DNA from 2 places in the Pandoraea sp. PE-S2R-1 genome. Region 2 is predicted to be linked to the other one. Evidence: riboswitches for the same ligand, from Rfam matches in the RefSeq annotation. Region 2 holds a riboswitch; the other holds the start of a gene.
What was found. A riboswitch is a leader RNA that binds a small molecule or an ion and turns the genes downstream of it on or off. The one in region 2 is predicted to bind thiamine pyrophosphate.
Positions count from the first base shown of each region.

Region 1: linked by a shared signal. The riboswitch ahead of CDV44_RS00790 (FAD-dependent oxidoreductase) and the one ahead of thiC (phosphomethylpyrimidine synthase ThiC) in region 2 are both predicted to bind thiamine pyrophosphate.

Region 1 is NZ_NGUR01000002.1:172,234-180,146, reverse strand. It holds gene CDV44_RS00805 (MFS transporter) at 84-1,343, opposite strand; gene CDV44_RS00800 (SDR family oxidoreductase) at 1,449-2,237, opposite strand; gene CDV44_RS00795 (ABC transporter ATP-binding protein/permease) at 2,394-4,199, opposite strand; TPP riboswitch at 4,510-4,635, shown strand; gene CDV44_RS00790 (FAD-dependent oxidoreductase) at 4,769-5,908, shown strand; gene thiS (sulfur carrier protein ThiS) at 5,925-6,122, shown strand; gene CDV44_RS00780 (thiazole synthase) at 6,124-6,972, shown strand; gene CDV44_RS00775 (thiamine phosphate synthase) at 6,969-7,913, shown strand, end outside.
Region 2 is NZ_NGUR01000017.1:363,887-371,799, forward strand. It holds gene CDV44_RS25605 (hypothetical protein) at 1-1,183, shown strand, start outside; gene thiC (phosphomethylpyrimidine synthase ThiC) at 1,356-3,272, opposite strand; TPP riboswitch at 3,346-3,444, opposite strand; gene CDV44_RS25615 (PLP-dependent aminotransferase family protein) at 3,555-5,111, opposite strand; gene CDV44_RS25620 (carboxymuconolactone decarboxylase family protein) at 5,238-5,693, shown strand; gene CDV44_RS25625 (hypothetical protein) at 5,735-7,381, opposite strand; gene blaOXA (OXA-62 family carbapenem-hydrolyzing class D beta-lactamase) at 7,637-7,913, shown strand, end outside.

The DNA of each region.
Region 1 (7,913 bases), on a different contig from region 2:
GGTGAGGCAGCGGGATGTCGGATCGAACGTCGTTCGCGATCCGGCATCCCGTTTTGCCATTTCAGTGCTTGATCAGTGCGCAATCAGTGTGTGAAGTCCGGCGTCGTAAGCACCTTGCCGCGTGTCTCGGGCAACAGTAGCGCGCAGACCACCACCAGCAAATAGCCGCCACCGGCGACGAAGCCGATGGCTTTCACGAGCGAGCCCGTTTGCGCGAGCATGCCCACGGCGATCGGGAAGAACGAACCGATGCCGCGCCCGAGGTTGTAGCAGAAGCCCTGACCCGAGCCGCGAATATGGTTCGGATACAACTCGGTGAGATACGCGCCGATGCCCGCGAAAATACCCTGCACCACGATGCCCAGCGGGAAGCCCAGCCACAGCATCGCGCTATCGGTGATCGGCAGCATCGTGTAGACCATGCCGAGCACGAACGAGGCGACGGCGAAGAAGATGAACGCGCCGCGACGGCCGAGTTTGTCCGAAAGAATCGCGCCGACGATATAGCCCACGAACGAGCCGACGATCAGCACGATCAGATACGCACTCGTATTGAACACCGACAGACCGCGCACCGTTTTCAGATACGTCGGCAGCCACGTCGTGATCGCGTAGTAACCACCGAGCATGCCGCTGCAAAGCAGGCTGCCGAGAATCGTCGTCTTCAGATGCTCGGGCGCGAAAATCTGCGTGAAGTTGCCTTGCAGTTTGCCCTCCGCAATCTTCTTGCGCGTTTGCGTGAAGATCTCCGGGTCCGACACGTTGCGGCGCACGTAGGTGATCCACACGGCGGGCAGAATGCCGATCCAGAAGCAGGCGCGCCATGCCGTGCCTTCATCGAGCACGGCGAAGAAGAACCAGTAGAGCAACGCCGCCGCGGCCCAACCCACGGACCAGCTGCTTTGCACCGTACCGACCGCTTTCGCGCGATGTTGGGGCGAGCGAATCATTTCGCCCATCATCATCGTGACCACCGTCCACTCCCCGCCGAAACCGATGCCTTGCAACGTGCGCGTGATGAGCAGTTGCCAGAACGAGTTGGTGAAGCCCGAGAGGAACGTGAAGAGACAGAACGTGGCGATCGTCCATTGCAGGACGCGAACGCGGCCGTAGCGGTCCGCGAGAATCCCGGCGAGCCATCCGCCGACCGCTGACGAGATCAGCGAACTGGTCGCGATCATGCCGGCTTCACCCTTCGTCATGCCCCATGCGGCGATCAGCGTCGGGATCAGAAACGAATAGATCATGAAGTCGAACGCGTCGACGGCGTAGCCGCCAAAGCCCGCATACAGGGCCTTGCGTTCCTTCGTGTTGAGTTCGTTGAACCAGGAAAAAAATGCCATGAAGACTCCTCGGTGAATCGTGTATTTGTCGTTATGTGTGTGCTGCCAGCGCTGCCTGCGCCGGTCACCTGTGCCGTCGCACGGTGTTGTTGTTCTGACGCGGTGTTAAATCGTCAGGCCGCCGTCGACGTGAATGACCTGGCCGGTGATCTGCCGGGCGTGCGGGCCGAGCAGGAAGGCGGCGAGTGCGGCAATGTCATCGGGTTCGCAGAGGCGGCCGGTCGGGGTGGCGTCGGCAGCGCGTTGCCATGCGGCCGGGTCCATCGCGGAGTGTCCGCCGTCCTTGCGGGTGTAGCCCGGTGCCACGCAGTTCACCGTAATACCGGCGCGCGCGTACTCGGCGGCGGCGCTTTTCGCGAGCGCTTCGATGGCGGCTTTCGCGGCGGCTGTCGCGGGGAAACCGGTCGTGTTCGCGGCGATACGATGCGCGACGAACGAGCTGATCGCGACGATGCTCGCGCGCGACGAGCGTTGCAAGTCGGGCAGGGCGCAGCGCAGCAGCGCGGCGAAGGTGCCGGGCATGGCCGCCAGTGCGTGAGCAAAGGCCTCGTCGTCGATGTCAGCGAGACTTTGGCGTGTCGCGAAACCCGCATTGCTGACGATCTGATCGATAGGGCCGAAGGCGTCGCGGGCGGCGTCGATCAGTCGCGCGGCCGCAGACACATCCGAGAGATCGCCCAGCCACACAGCGCAGTTCGCGCCGAGCGATTCGCACAGGGTGCGAACGTCGGCGAGCCGCTGTTGGCTCTCAGGGGAACTGCCGCGTGTGTGCAGCAGAAGTTGCGTGTCGGGGGCGGCGAGGTGTCGTGCGATGGCGGCACCGATGCCAGAGGCGGCACCGGTCACGACGATAGTGCGTCTGGCGTGGCCGCCGGACGAAGAAGTAGGGGTAATCACAGTGAGCCCGGATAAAGCGGAGGGTGCGTGTGATTATGCCAAACGGGGCGAGGCGTGGAATAGCCGCGTCAATATTAATTAGGAAGTGAACAAAGACGCGGCCAATACCGTTGTGCGAATGCCGAAAGCAGCGGTGAAACGAGGCGCAAATCACTATGCCGCGCCAACCGCGCGCGGTGGCGCAACCTCCTCGACAGGATGCAGCGTCATGGTGTGCTGATGGAATCGGCCGAGTGTCTCGCGATGCGCAACACTGACCATCGTCGTATCGGGAAGATTAGCGTGCAGCGCGTCGTACACGGCTTCCTCGGTTTCGACATCGAGCGCGCTGGTCGCTTCATCGAGAAAGAGGAAGTCGGGTTTCTGAAGCAGCGCACGGGCTGCCGCGAGCCGTTGCTGTTCGCCGCCCGACAGACGCCGTGCCCAATGCGCGACGGTTTGCAGATCGTTGCTGTATTGCCCGAGGCTCACCGCAGCGAGTGCATCGCGATACTGCGCATCGGTAAAGCTTTGCGGCGGCGACGGGAAGGCAAGCGCAGCCGCCAGCGTATCGATCGGCAGATAGCTCTGTTGCGACAGGAACAGGACGCGCGCATTGGCGGGCACGTCGACCTGTCCACTGCCGAATGGCCACAGCCCGGCCAGCGCGCGCAACATCGTGCTCTTGCCGCAGCCGGAGCGCCCGCGCACCAGCCAGCGCGAGCCGCGTGCGAAGGCAAACGAGCCGACGTTCGCGAGCGGTGCGCCGTTCGGCAGCGCGAGTTGCAGATCGGTGGCGGTGAACGCGGGTGCTGCACCGGCCTGCGCGGGGACCACCGCAATGCCGCCGGCGCGCGGCGGTTCGTCGATCACGCGTGTAAATTCCCGTAACCGGTTGATCGTGGCTTTCCAGTCGGCCAGCGTCGTGAAGCTGTTCACGAACCACGAGAAACCATCGCTGACCTGTCCGAACGCATCGATGATGCGCATCAGCACGCCCAGCGTGAAGGCGCCCGCGAAGTACCGGGGCGCCGCTGCCATGATCGGAAACACGATGGCTATCTGACCGTAAATCGAGTTCGCGAAAATCAGCCGCTTGGTGACGACCATGATCTGCCACCAGTTGTCGCGCACCGCGCCAAAGGCCGATTTCAGGCGCGAAAGCTCCGCGCCTTCGCCGCGATACAGCGCGATCTGCTCCGAGCTTTCACGCAGCCGTACCAGCAGAAAACGGAAGTCGGCTTCCACTTGTTGCTGGCGATAGCTGAGTCCGACGAGCGGGCGGCCGACCTTGAAGATGAAGAACGAGCCGACCACGGCATACAGGGCCGCGACCCAGACCATGTAGCCGGGCACCGTCACGTTCATCGTGCCAAGCGCGAACGAGACGGCACCCGAAATCGTCCAGAGAATCGTCACGAACGAGAACAGCGAGACGAGCGTGGTCAGCAGGTCCAGCGAGAGCGCCAGCGAGGAATTCACCAGCGTACGAATGTCCTCGGAAATACGCTGGTCGGGGTTGTCCGCCAGATGATCGCGCTCGATGCGGTAATACGCCTGACGCGTGAACCACTTCGTCAGATTCGTATCGGTAACCCACTGCCGCCACTTGATTTCCAGCATCTGCCGGAAGTACGTGCGAAACGTCGCGATGATGATGAAGCTGAACGCCAGCACGGCGAACTCCATCAGCGACGAAGTGAAGATCGGCCAGTTGCGCTTGTCGAGGGCGTCGTAAAAGCGCGCGTTCCACGCGTTCAGGCGCACGTTGATGAACACCACCGCGAGATTCAGGGCGATCACGAGCAGCAGCAGGCGGCGTCCTTCCCAACGCTTTTCGGAGACCCAGTACGGCCGGATCAGTTGCCATGCCGTGGGCGATTTCGGGGGCGTTGGCGCCGGCTTCGCCGGATCGGTGGCGCCCGGCGGCGGAACCTCCGGCGAGGCGGGTGGCGTGGGTGGCGTCGGCGTGTGGGCCATGATCGTCTGGCGGCGTTGCCGCAGTGGTGCAACGTGTTATGGGGAGTGCCCGGAGGCGCGCGGCCGCGCGTGTTCCGGATCGAGTGCCCGATGACGCCCCGACGGCTTCACCGGTACCCGACGGTTCGTTTGACCGTCGTCTTCCTCAGTGTGTTGCACGATTCCCGGCCCAGGGCTCGCGTCACGCCGAAATTCAGTTTACGCGCTGTTACAACGCCCGGGAAAAACGTCAAAAAACGAGACGCGTCGAGCGTCTACCCACCCGGGAAGCCAGCTTGCACGGGCGTCGGCATCTATGTTGTAATGGCTGCGGGCGAAACAGGGGTGCTCCGTATCTGACGCGGGTGTAGACCATGCGTGACGATCGCGGGGCTGAGAGAGACCCTTTGCACCCGACCCGGGTAATACCGGCGTGGGAAGTTTCCGACTCCTCCAGTGGGGTAAGGTGCCTGGCACCGTTTCGTCCTTTTGCTTTCATGAGGAAAGGACCCCATGCGTTACCTTCCGCAAATTCCTTCGCATTGCCCTGAGTGCCTGCACGCCGAGATGGCCTGTGCGGGCGTGCGCGTATGAGCGCCACGACTTCACGTCCCGACGTTGCCGTGCTCGGCGGGGGGCTGTCCGGCCGTCTCGTCGCGTGGCAACTGATTCGCGCCGGCGCGCGCGTCGCGCTTTATGAGCGCGGCGATGCCGACGGCTCGTCTGCCGCCGGCTGGGTCGCCGCCGCGATGCTCGCGCCGCTGGCCGAAGCGGCCGTGGCCGAGCCGAGCATCGTCGAAATGGGCGCCGTCGGGCTCGAGCGCTGGCCCGGGCTGATCGACGGCCTGCCCGAACACGTGTTTTTCCAACGCAACGGCACGCTCGTCGTGTGGCACCAGCCCGACCGCGCCGAAGCCGTGATGTTCGACCGCCGCATGCGCGCCAACGCCCCGCCTGAGTTGCTGCGTGGTGGTGTAGAACGCCTCGGCGGCCAAGGGGCGAAATCGCTCGCCGAAGTCGAGCCCGCGCTCGCCGGACGCTTTCAGGAAGGCTGGCTGCTGCCCAACGAGGGCCAGCTCGATAACCGCCAGTTGCTGCGTGCACTCGCCGCTGGGCTGGCAAAAGCCGGTGCCGAATTGCACTGGAACACCGAAATTACCGAAGGGGACTACCCCGACGCGGGTCTCGTCATCGACTGTCGCGGCCTGGGCGCACGCGCTGCGCTCACGCAGCTTCGCGGTGTGCGCGGCGAAGTCGTGCGCATTCACGCGCCGGGGATCGGCCTGCGCCGTCCGGTGCGATTGCTGCATCCGCGCTATCCGATCTACATCGCGCCTAAAGAGAACGATCTCTATGTGATCGGCGCGACCGAGCTCGAATCTGAAGACATGTCGCCGATGACGGTGCGCTCGGCGCTCGAATTGCTCTCGGCGGCGCATTCGCTGAACCCTGCGTTCGGTGAGGCGCGCATCGTCGAGTTGAACGTCAACTGCCGCCCGGCGCTGCCCGATCACCTGCCGCGCGTGCAGTGGGACGGTGCGCGGCTGTTGCGCGTGAACGGCCTCTACCGGCACGGCTATCTGCTGGCGCCGGCGGTGACGGGCGAAGCGTGCGCACTGGCGCAGGCATTGATGCAAACGAAGGGCGCGCCAACGGCAGTAGGAGACGCGCTCGATTGGGAGACGTGGCGAGCAAGCCGGCCTTGGCCGGACCTGTTCCGCCGGGCTTGAGAGGGAACAGTACGCAATGGATATCCAGATCAATCAACAGACGCTGAGCGTGGCAGACGCGGCAACGCTTGCCGACGCACTGGCGGCCTACGGCGCCAAGCCGCCGTTCGCGGCCGCCGTGAACGGGCAGTTCGTGCCCAAGACCCAATACGCTGCGCGCGCGCTCGTGCCGGGCGACAAAGTCGATGTCGTGCAACCGGTCGCCGGAGGCTGAAATGAACGCAATTACCGAATCGGCCAACGTGGCCGCAGGCAGCACGCGCGACGCGCTGACCCTCTATGACACCCGCTTCGGCAGCCGCTTTTTGCTCGGCACCGCGCGCTATCCGTCGTTGCAGGCGCTGAACGATTCCATCGACACCGCCCGCCCCGGCATGGTGACCGTGGCGCTGCGCCGTCAACTCTCGGGCACCGGCGCGCAGGCGTCGGAAAGCCATTTCTGGGACACGCTGCGACGCCTCGCCGTGCCCGTGCTGCCCAATACGGCGGGCTGCCATTCCGTCCAGGAAGCGGTGACCACCGCGCAAATGGCGCGCGAAGTGTTCGAGACCGACTGGATCAAGCTCGAACTCATCGGTGACGACTACACGTTGCAGCCCGACCCGTTTGGTCTCGTCACGGCCGCTGAACAATTGATTCGCGACGGCTTCAAGGTGCTGCCGTACTGCACCGAGGATCTGGTGCTGTGCCGCCGTCTGCTCGACGTCGGTTGTCAGGCGCTGATGCCGTGGGGCGCGCCGATCGGCACCGGCAAGGGTGTGATCAATCCGTATGGCCTGCGCTTGCTGCGCGATCGCCTGCCCGACACGCCGCTCATCGTCGATGCGGGTCTCGGTCTGCCGTCGCATGCCTGTCAGGTGATGGAATGGGGTTTCGATGGCGTGCTGCTGAACACGGCCGTGGCGCTGGCGGCGCAACCGGTGGAAATGGCCGGTGCGTTCGCGTCTGCCATCAAGGCGGGTCGCAGTGCGTGGCTCGCCGGGCCGATGGCCGAGCGCGAGAGCGCCGAGGCCAGCACGCCGGTGGTCGGCGTGCCGTTCTGGCACAGCAAGGACTACTCATGACGATGTCCGCCCGCGCGGCTGCACGAACGCCCGGTGATTCAGGGCATATCGATCCTTTGCATCACGTGCAGTGCCTGCCGGCGGATGCGCCGCTTGCGCTGGCGTGGCAACAGGCGGCCAGCGCGATCCGCGCTCGTCTCGCGCCTTGGCCGGATGCCCGGACTACCGCGCAATGGCGACTGCACGCGCAGGTGCCGCCGGGCGGTTTTGCCAAAGGTGACGTGTTCTGGTGGCCGCTGACGCCGCAAGGTGCACTGGATACCGGCACCTCGGTGCAGATCGACGTGTGGCGTGCGGCGGGTGCGGTTGTGCTGTGCTCGCGTGCGTTGCCGCGCGGTGGCGTCGAAGACACGTTGTATGCGGACGGCGAGATCTATCGCGTGGCCGGCGTGGACGATCCTGCGTTTTTCCCCGCGTTCGCCGCGTTTCTCGATTGCGGCTTTGCGCCGCACGACGCACTCGTGCTTGGCCGCGCGTGGCGTACCGACGGAAGCCATGCGCGGGCAGAAGATGCCGACGCACTGGGGGATTGGCCGACGGTGTTGGCGACGTTCCCGGAAGTGGTTGGTCAGGTGCCGAGCCCCGGTGAATTTCCCGCGTGTCCGGCACGGCTGGGGTTGTACCCGGTCCTCCCCGATGCCGACTGGTGCGAGCGCATGGCTGACCTTCAGGTCGGCACCGTGCAGCTTCGCGTCAAGGACCCGGCCCATCCCGCGCTAACGTCGGAGATCGCGCGCACGGTGGCCGCCGGCAAGCGCGTGACACACGACAGCGCATGGTTCATCAATGACCATTGGCGCGAAGCGGCGAAGGCAAACGCCTACGGCGTGCATCTGGGGCAGGAGGACATGGCGGCGCTTTCCGCCGCTGAAGTTGAAACGCTGCACGCAAGCGGCATGCGACTGGGCATCAGCACGCACGGCTATTACGAGATTCTCGCG
Region 2 (7,913 bases):
GGGGCCGTGGTCGATGGCCACGCTCACCGCACTGACGGAGGACTTCACGATGAATGGCTTGCAACCGCTTTTTGCCGGGCTGCATGGACTGGCCACACATTCACTGTCACAAGCACTGCTCGCGAACAGTCTGGTTCGAAACACGCGGCCCGCGCTCGATCGAGACTTTCCGCTGCAAGGTGTCGAAAGCGCCAGGGATGGGCACCCGGCACAGCAGATCCGCGCCAGCGCGCTACCGGCATCGCTGGTAGCGCTGGCAAACGCCATGCGGGCGGATCTTCGCGATGTGGCGACCGCAACCGGTTCCCCGTCGAAACCGAACAGCGACCGACCCGATTCGGCAGTGTTGTCCGCGTTTGCCGATCGTCCAGCCGGTTCGGGCGAAGCCTTCGCGGCATTGCCGAAGACGAATGGCACCCAGCGCGCGGCGCCCGTCCTGTGCCCCTCGGCGCTGCAAACGTTGTATGTCTGTGCGGGACCGGCTGGATTCGACGCCAACCCGAGTGCCGCCGGTCTGAGGAATCATCCGGTGATCATGCCGGAGGCGCGCAGCGAACGCGCGCAAGTGTGCAGCGAGGTCGTGGGCAGCGCGCTGTTGGGTACGGACGGACGCAACAGTACGTCGGCTTACGAGGTGCTCCGTTCAGATGTCGCGAAATCAGTGGGCGATACAGCGCGCCGCTGGACCGGCAAGCCCGATCTGGTCGGCAAGAAAGAGTGGGCGCAGGTTTGCCGCGTACGAGATCCCGTGAGCACGTTCATCCAACAGATCAACCAGCACCTGCATGAAGGCCGCCGCTTGCTGCCGGCGCCGGACGCGACCGGTTGGATGCTGCGTGTCGCGCTTTCCACGGGCTCGCCGATGCAGCAGGCGATGGCTCGCAACGACCTTCCCGCAACGGTTGCCGTGTGTTCCAACGACTGGGCCAAACTGGCGTTGGGTATCGAACAGATCGGCGACGGTCACTGGGGCATGCGGCACGCGGACGTCATGCAGTCGGCACGGTTACCCGTGACCGATACACAGTCCTTCACCGCACTGGCGACTTCGATGCACACGTCGTTGCGTCCGCACGAAGCCTGCCGGCGCCTGCGCAATGAAATGACGGCCCAGAATGTGCCCACGATCAAAGCGTTCGGTGGGAATGATGCCGAGGAGAACTACGACTATTCCGATGTTTGATGCACCACTAACGCATAACGTATAACGCATAAAAAACGCGTCCGGGATCACTCCCGGACGCGTTTTCTCATTGGCACATCATCTGCCGGTCAGCTACCAATCAGCGGCAAAACAACCGCTAATCAACAGCGCTGCCAGACCGTACCATTCAACGCACCGATCAAAGCATCAATCAGGTGCGTTGATAAATCTCGGCACCCTTCTTCACGAACTCGACCGCTTTGACTTCCATGCCTTGCTTGAGCGCGGCTTCTTCCGTGAGGCCTTGCTTGGCAGCGTAGTCGCGCACGTCCTGCGTGATCTTCATCGAGCAGAAGTGCGGGCCGCACATCGAGCAGAAGTGCGCCACCTTGGCCGAATCCTTCGGCAGCGTCTCGTCGTGGAATTCGCGCGCCTTGTCCGGATCGAGACCGAGGTTGAACTGGTCTTCCCAGCGGAACTCGAAGCGAGCCTTCGACAGCGCGTTATCGCGAATCTGCGAGCCCGGGTGACCCTTGGCCAGATCGGCCGCGTGTGCTGCGAGCTTGTACGTGATGATGCCTTCCTTCACGTCGTCCTTGTTCGGCAGACCCAGGTGTTCCTTCGGCGTGACGTAGCAGAGCATGGCCGTGCCGTACCAGCCGATGGTCGCGGCACCGATGCCCGACGTGATGTGGTCGTAGCCGGGGGCGATGTCCGTCGTCAGCGGTCCGAGCGTGTAGAACGGGGCTTCGTCGCAGTACTCGAGCTGGAGATCCATGTTCTCCTTGATGAGCTGCATCGGCACGTGGCCCGGGCCTTCGATCATCACCTGCACGTCATGCTTCCACGCGATTTGCGTGAGTTCGCCGAGCGTCTTCAGTTCCGAGAGCTGGGCTTCGTCGTTGGCGTCGTAAATCGAGCCCGGACGCAGGCCATCGCCCAGCGAGAAGGCCACGTCGTAGGCCTTCATGATTTCGCAAATCTCTTCGAAGTGCGTGTACAGGAAGCTTTCCTTGTGGTGTGCGAGACACCACTTGGCCATGATCGAACCGCCACGGCTCACGATACCCGTCATGCGGTTGGCGGTCATCGGCACGTACGCGAGACGCACACCGGCGTGGATCGTGAAGTAGTCGACGCCTTGCTCGGCTTGTTCGATGAGCGTGTCGCGGAACATTTCCCACGTCAGGTCTTCGGCCTTGCCGTTGACCTTTTCGAGCGCCTGATAGATCGGCACCGTGCCGATCGGCACCGGGCTGTTGCGCAGAATCCACTCGCGCGTTTCGTGGATGTGCTTGCCGGTCGACAGATCCATGACCGTGTCGCCGCCCCAGCGGATGGCCCACGTCATCTTGTCGACTTCTTCGCCGATCGACGACGTCACGGCGGAATTGCCGATGTTCGCGTTGATCTTCACGAGGAAGTTGCGGCCGATGATCATCGGCTCCGATTCCGGGTGATTGATGTTGTTCGGGATGATGGCGCGGCCGCGGGCGATTTCGCTACGCACGAATTCCGGCGTGATTTCGGCAGGCAGGCTGGCACCGAAGTGCTGACCCGGGTGCTGGCGCGAGAGCAGCTTGGCAAGGCGCTCGCCCTGCGGGCCGGCGTTGCGCACGCTCTCGATGTATTCCTGACGGCGCAGATTTTCGCGAATGGCAATGTATTCCATCTCGGGCGTGATGATGCCCTGACGCGCGTAGTGCATCTGCGTCACGTTCTTGCCGGCCTTGGCGCGGCGCGGCGTGCGGTGCAGGCCCGGGAAACGCAGGTCGGTCGTCGCCGAGTCGTCGGCACGCTCGCGGCCATAAGCCGATGAAAGACCCGGCAGCGCTTCAGTGTCGCCACGTTCTTCGATCCATGCGGCGCGCACGGCGGGCAGGCCCGAGCGGATGTCGATCTTGGCGTCCGGATCGGTGTACGGACCCGACGTGTCGTAGACGAAAATCGGCGGGTTCTTTTCGCCGCCGAAGCTCGTGGGCGTGTCCGATTGCGAGATTTCACGCATCGGAACACGGAGGTCCGGGCGCGAACCGTTCACATAGATCTTGCGGGAATTGGGCAGCGGTGCGATCGCGGCTTCGTCCACGCGCGCGTTGGCTGAGAGGAACTTCGGATTGGCGTTCATGCAATGTCTCCTGGCGGGGCACGTGTTGACGCCGACAAATTCGGCGCAAAGCGGCTCAGGAGCATGAACGGGGGCGAGTGACTTCTACGCTCCCTGCGCTGGCATTATCCAGATCAGGTTCTAAGGGTATTTCTCACCCACAACTCACGTTGCAGGACCCCTGCGCTAGCTTTGCGGCAACGATACACCGACATGACACGCAAACACAAGCGCGATGTGTCCCGAAAACCATCCGAAAAATGTTCTGTTGCGACAACGTAAAAATGCTGCGCTGCGTCATCTTCAGCGCGATTTTTCATCGTCGTCGAACGCACGCGCGAGGCGCTTGGCGACGTCGTCGGCACTCGCTTGCGGCACATTCGTGAAGCTCATCACGAGGGCTGGCGGTAATTGCCGCTCGATACGGAAATAGGACAACGCCCCCGGCGCCAGCCCGTGGACGTGGGCGGCGCGGCACACCGCACGATCGTCGCGATGCGGCTCGATCCAGCCCAGCAGATGCATGCCGCCCGCCTGATGTGCGAGTTCGATGCGCCCGGGAAGATGCTGCCGCAACGCGTCGGCCAGCGCCGCACGGCGCTCACCGTAGAGTTGCCGCATGCGGCGAATGTGCCGGCTGAAATGGCCTTCCGTGATGAAGTCGGTGACGGTCGCCTGTTCGATCCAGCCGTGCACCGGGGAGAGCAGCGCGGTGGCCGCCGTAAAGGCGTCGCATAACGCGGGGGGCACGACGAGATAGCCAAGCCGCAGGCCGGGAAACAGCACCTTGCCGAATGAACCCGCGTAAAGCACGCGTTCGCCGCCGTCCAGACTCTTCAAGGCAGGCAACGGCGCACCGGTATAGCGGAACTCGCTGTCGTAGTCGTCTTCGACGATCCATGCCTGATTGGCCTGCGCCCAGTTGAGCAAGGCGAGACGGCGTTCCAGCGATAGCGCCACCGACAGTGGTGACTGGTGCGAGGGCGTGATCACCGCGAGCCGCGCGTGGCGGGCACGACGCTCACCCTCGGCGACATCGAGTCCGTCGCTGTCGACCGGCACCGGTACCAGCGTTGCATTCACCATCCGCAAGGCTTCGTGTGCCCGGAAATAGCCGGGGTCTTCGCACCAGACGGCGTCGCCCGGCTGCAACAGCAGGCGGGCGATCAGTGCCAGCGCGCCCTGAAAGCCCGTGGTGACGATGACTTGCGCCGGGTCGCAGTGAATGCCGCGCGCAATGGCCAGATAGCCGGCAATGGCCTCGCGCAGGGGCGCCAGACCGGCGGCATCCTGATAGCTGAGCGCGTCGGCTGGCAAGTGGCGGGCATGGCGTGCGGCAAGGCGCGCCCACAGCTTGCGGGGGAATTCGTCGAAGGCCGGCATGCCGTTCTGTAACGGCAATGGTGTGCCGTGCGCGCTGAGCGGCACGTAACTCGGGTTTTCGATGCGATGGTTCCGGTGCGGCGCGCGAGGGCTACGGATAGCGGGTGGCTCACCAGTGTTCGCGCGGGCGGTTTTTTCGTCTCCGATGGAACGGTGGTTGAGGTCGCGAGGCAACGCTTTGGCCGCCGCATCGAGCCGTGCGCCACTCAAGTGCGGGTTCACGCGGCTGCCGGCGGCGCCGCGTCCGATCACGAAACCTTCGGCCACCAGCCGCTCGTAGGCGGCTTCGACGGTGCCGCGTGCGACGCCAAGCTCACTCGCCAACGCGCGCGTGGACGGCAGCCGCGACGAGGGCGCGAGTTTGCCCGAGAGAATGCCCTCGCGAATACGCTCGTACAGCGCGCGGTAGGTCGGCATGCCGGTGGCTTGGGCGGCGTCGGCGAGGCGCAGGCCGCTCAGGTCGGATGTGTCGCGCATAGGGACGGTCTCCAGCGTCTTTTTGGCCTACCGATTCTATTCGGTTTTGGCTCTTTCGAAGCAGGCCAAGAGGCCGTATCGTTACATCCATCGACTGACTTCCCGACACACAACGGAGACTTAAAAATGCAACGTCTGAACTACATCAAGGCCTCACCGCGTGCCTACGAACACCTGGCGGCTCTGAGCGGCTACTTCCATGACTGCGGCCTGCCCGATGGACTGCTGGAACTGGTGTGGCTGCGCGCCTCGCAGCTCAACGGCTGCGCTTTCTGCATCGACATGCACGTGGCCGACGCGCTCAAGGTCGGCATCGAAGCCCGTCGCCTGCACCTGCTCGATGCATGGCGCGAAACCGAGCTGTACTCGCCGTCGGAGCGCGCCGCACTGGCGTGGACCGAAGCCGTGACCAACGTGCAGGACGGCCATGTGCCGGATGCCGTCTTTGCCGACCTGCGCGAGCACTTCGACGACAAGCAGATCGCCGACCTGACGTTCGCGGTGAGCACCATTAACGCATGGAACCGTCTGGCGATCTCGTTCCGCTCGGCACTGCCGAAGACGCCGAAGGGCGTGCGCTAAATCGCTGGTTCGCACGTTCGCACGAGAGGGTGCGGATCACGCTATTCCGCGACCCGCACCTCCCGCTGAAACTCGCGAGGCATCAGCCGTAACGCGTCGCGGAAGAACCGGCGATCGGGCGGCGGCAGCATCGGCAGCACACGCCCGAGCGATTGGGCGGCGTGGGTGGCCTGTGGCGAGTCGCCGTCCTGATGCAGCGCAAACCACAGCATTTCGAACCACAAGTTGGCGAGCTGCAACGGCTCGAAGCGCACGCGTCCATCCTCGTGGTCGGCCAGCGTCGTCGCCACCACATCCGTCCATTTCGAAAAGCCCTTGGCGCGCGAGAATGGCGCGCCGAACGGCTGCACGGCGTCGAGAAACGCGTCGACGGCCAGCGGCGTGCTCGCGCGCAGCGTCGCCAGATCGGGGTCGCGCCGCACGGGCACGGCACCGCGCGCGATACGCAGCAGGAACACCGTATTCCACACGGAATTCCCGCCCACACCGAAGCGGTCGCAAATCCATTCCGACAAGCCGATCCAGCGCAGTGCCTGCCGCTGCACGTCGCTCACGGCGAGGCGCCGGGCCGGGTCGATCAACGAGTCCTGCCAGAACAGCCACAGCGAGAGCCCGATATTCGCGGCGACGTGCTGAGCCAGCTCGATGGAGTCGGCTTCGAACGCGGCTTGCAGGGCGTCGGAGAATGCGGCGAGGGCGTCGGCCGCCGATTGCGCCCGCGCTGGCTGCGGCCCGGGGCGTGCGGCGTGCGTCTTGTACAGCAGCGCTTGCAAGTTGCGCGTTTCGAATCGAATTCGCGGGTTGTAGACGAGGCACGGTGCGAGCGAAGCATCGTCGCTGATGCGCTGCAAATGCGCGAAGGCGCCCGCTTCGTCGCGCAAGGCATACGCCTGCCAGGCCTGCACGATCCAGTGCATCGCGCGCAAGGTGGGCGAGGCATTCTGCGTGGGCTGATTCGCGCCGAACGTCTCGGCGAGCGCTGTCAGCGTGCGTTTCGCGCGTGCCACGTCGCCCATGCGACGCCACACGATGGTCTCCGCCAGCAGGGCAATGCCGCGCTGAACGTCGTCGACCGCGCAGACTTGCGCAGCATGAAACGACGGAATGGCACCGGTGCGCTGCGTGCGGGTGCGCCCGTGAGGCGCAGGGTCGGACGGCGCGAAGAAGATGCCGTCCTGCATGTCGCGTTTGCCGAGCGTGACGTGATGCCAGAACGCAATGTCCTGCATCACGTAGTCGAGCGCCGGGGTGTCGAGCGTGGCCGGGGTGTCGTGCGAAAGACCGAGGAAGGTGGCAAGCGTGCGCCGTTCGTCGGTGGGCACGGCGCCGCCAATCGTGACGACGATTCGCTCAAGTTCGTGGCTGGGCAGCCAGAACGGCCCTCTGCCGCGTCCGCGAGTGGGCAGCAGGCGAGCGTCGGCTTGCCGGTCGTCACCCCAACCGGCGCTGACGCCCCATTCGGCGAAATCGGCGAACGCCCGGCTCACCAGCATGCGCAGGTCGCCCGCCTGAGCGAAGCGCGATTTGAGCGCGGCAAGCGGCACGGATGCCGACTCGTAGCGCGCCGCGTAATACACGCGCATCAACAACCACAGACTCTGGTACCGCACCGGTTGATCGCCGACGTGCTGCGGTGCATCGAGGCGGATGACGAGCGGGGATGAGGGCGCGGACGGGCCAGTCGGCATGGAGGCGTGAGGTGGGCGGACACGATCGTCAGGCATGGCGACGCACGAGAAAGGAGCGGTGAACGGGGAACAACGACCGGCAGGATCCGCCGATTTCGTGGCAATGATACGGCGGTTACATCGGTTACGGCACTGTGACTTTCCACGTGTCGAAACACCTCCTATTCTGCAAGCGCTTTCGGAAGCGAGCGCCCGGCCAGCGCTTCGAGATTCACGACACTCGTTGCATCCACCCACTGACATCAGGACTCCAAAATGATGATGCTTTCTCGCTGGCGTCGTAGCGCCGTTGTGCTGCGGATCGCCGCCGCGTTGTTATCCCCGTTGGCGGTTGCGATACCGGCGCATGCGGACGCTATCGCCAATGCCGCAAATGCTGCCAATACCGCAGCGCCAAAAATCGTGGAACGGGCCGATTGGGGCAAGTATTTCGAGGCTGAAGGCGCGAAGGGCACGATCATCGTGCTCGACGGCCGCACCGGGGGCTATCAGGCCTACGACAGCACTCGCGCCAATCAGCGCATGTCGCCGG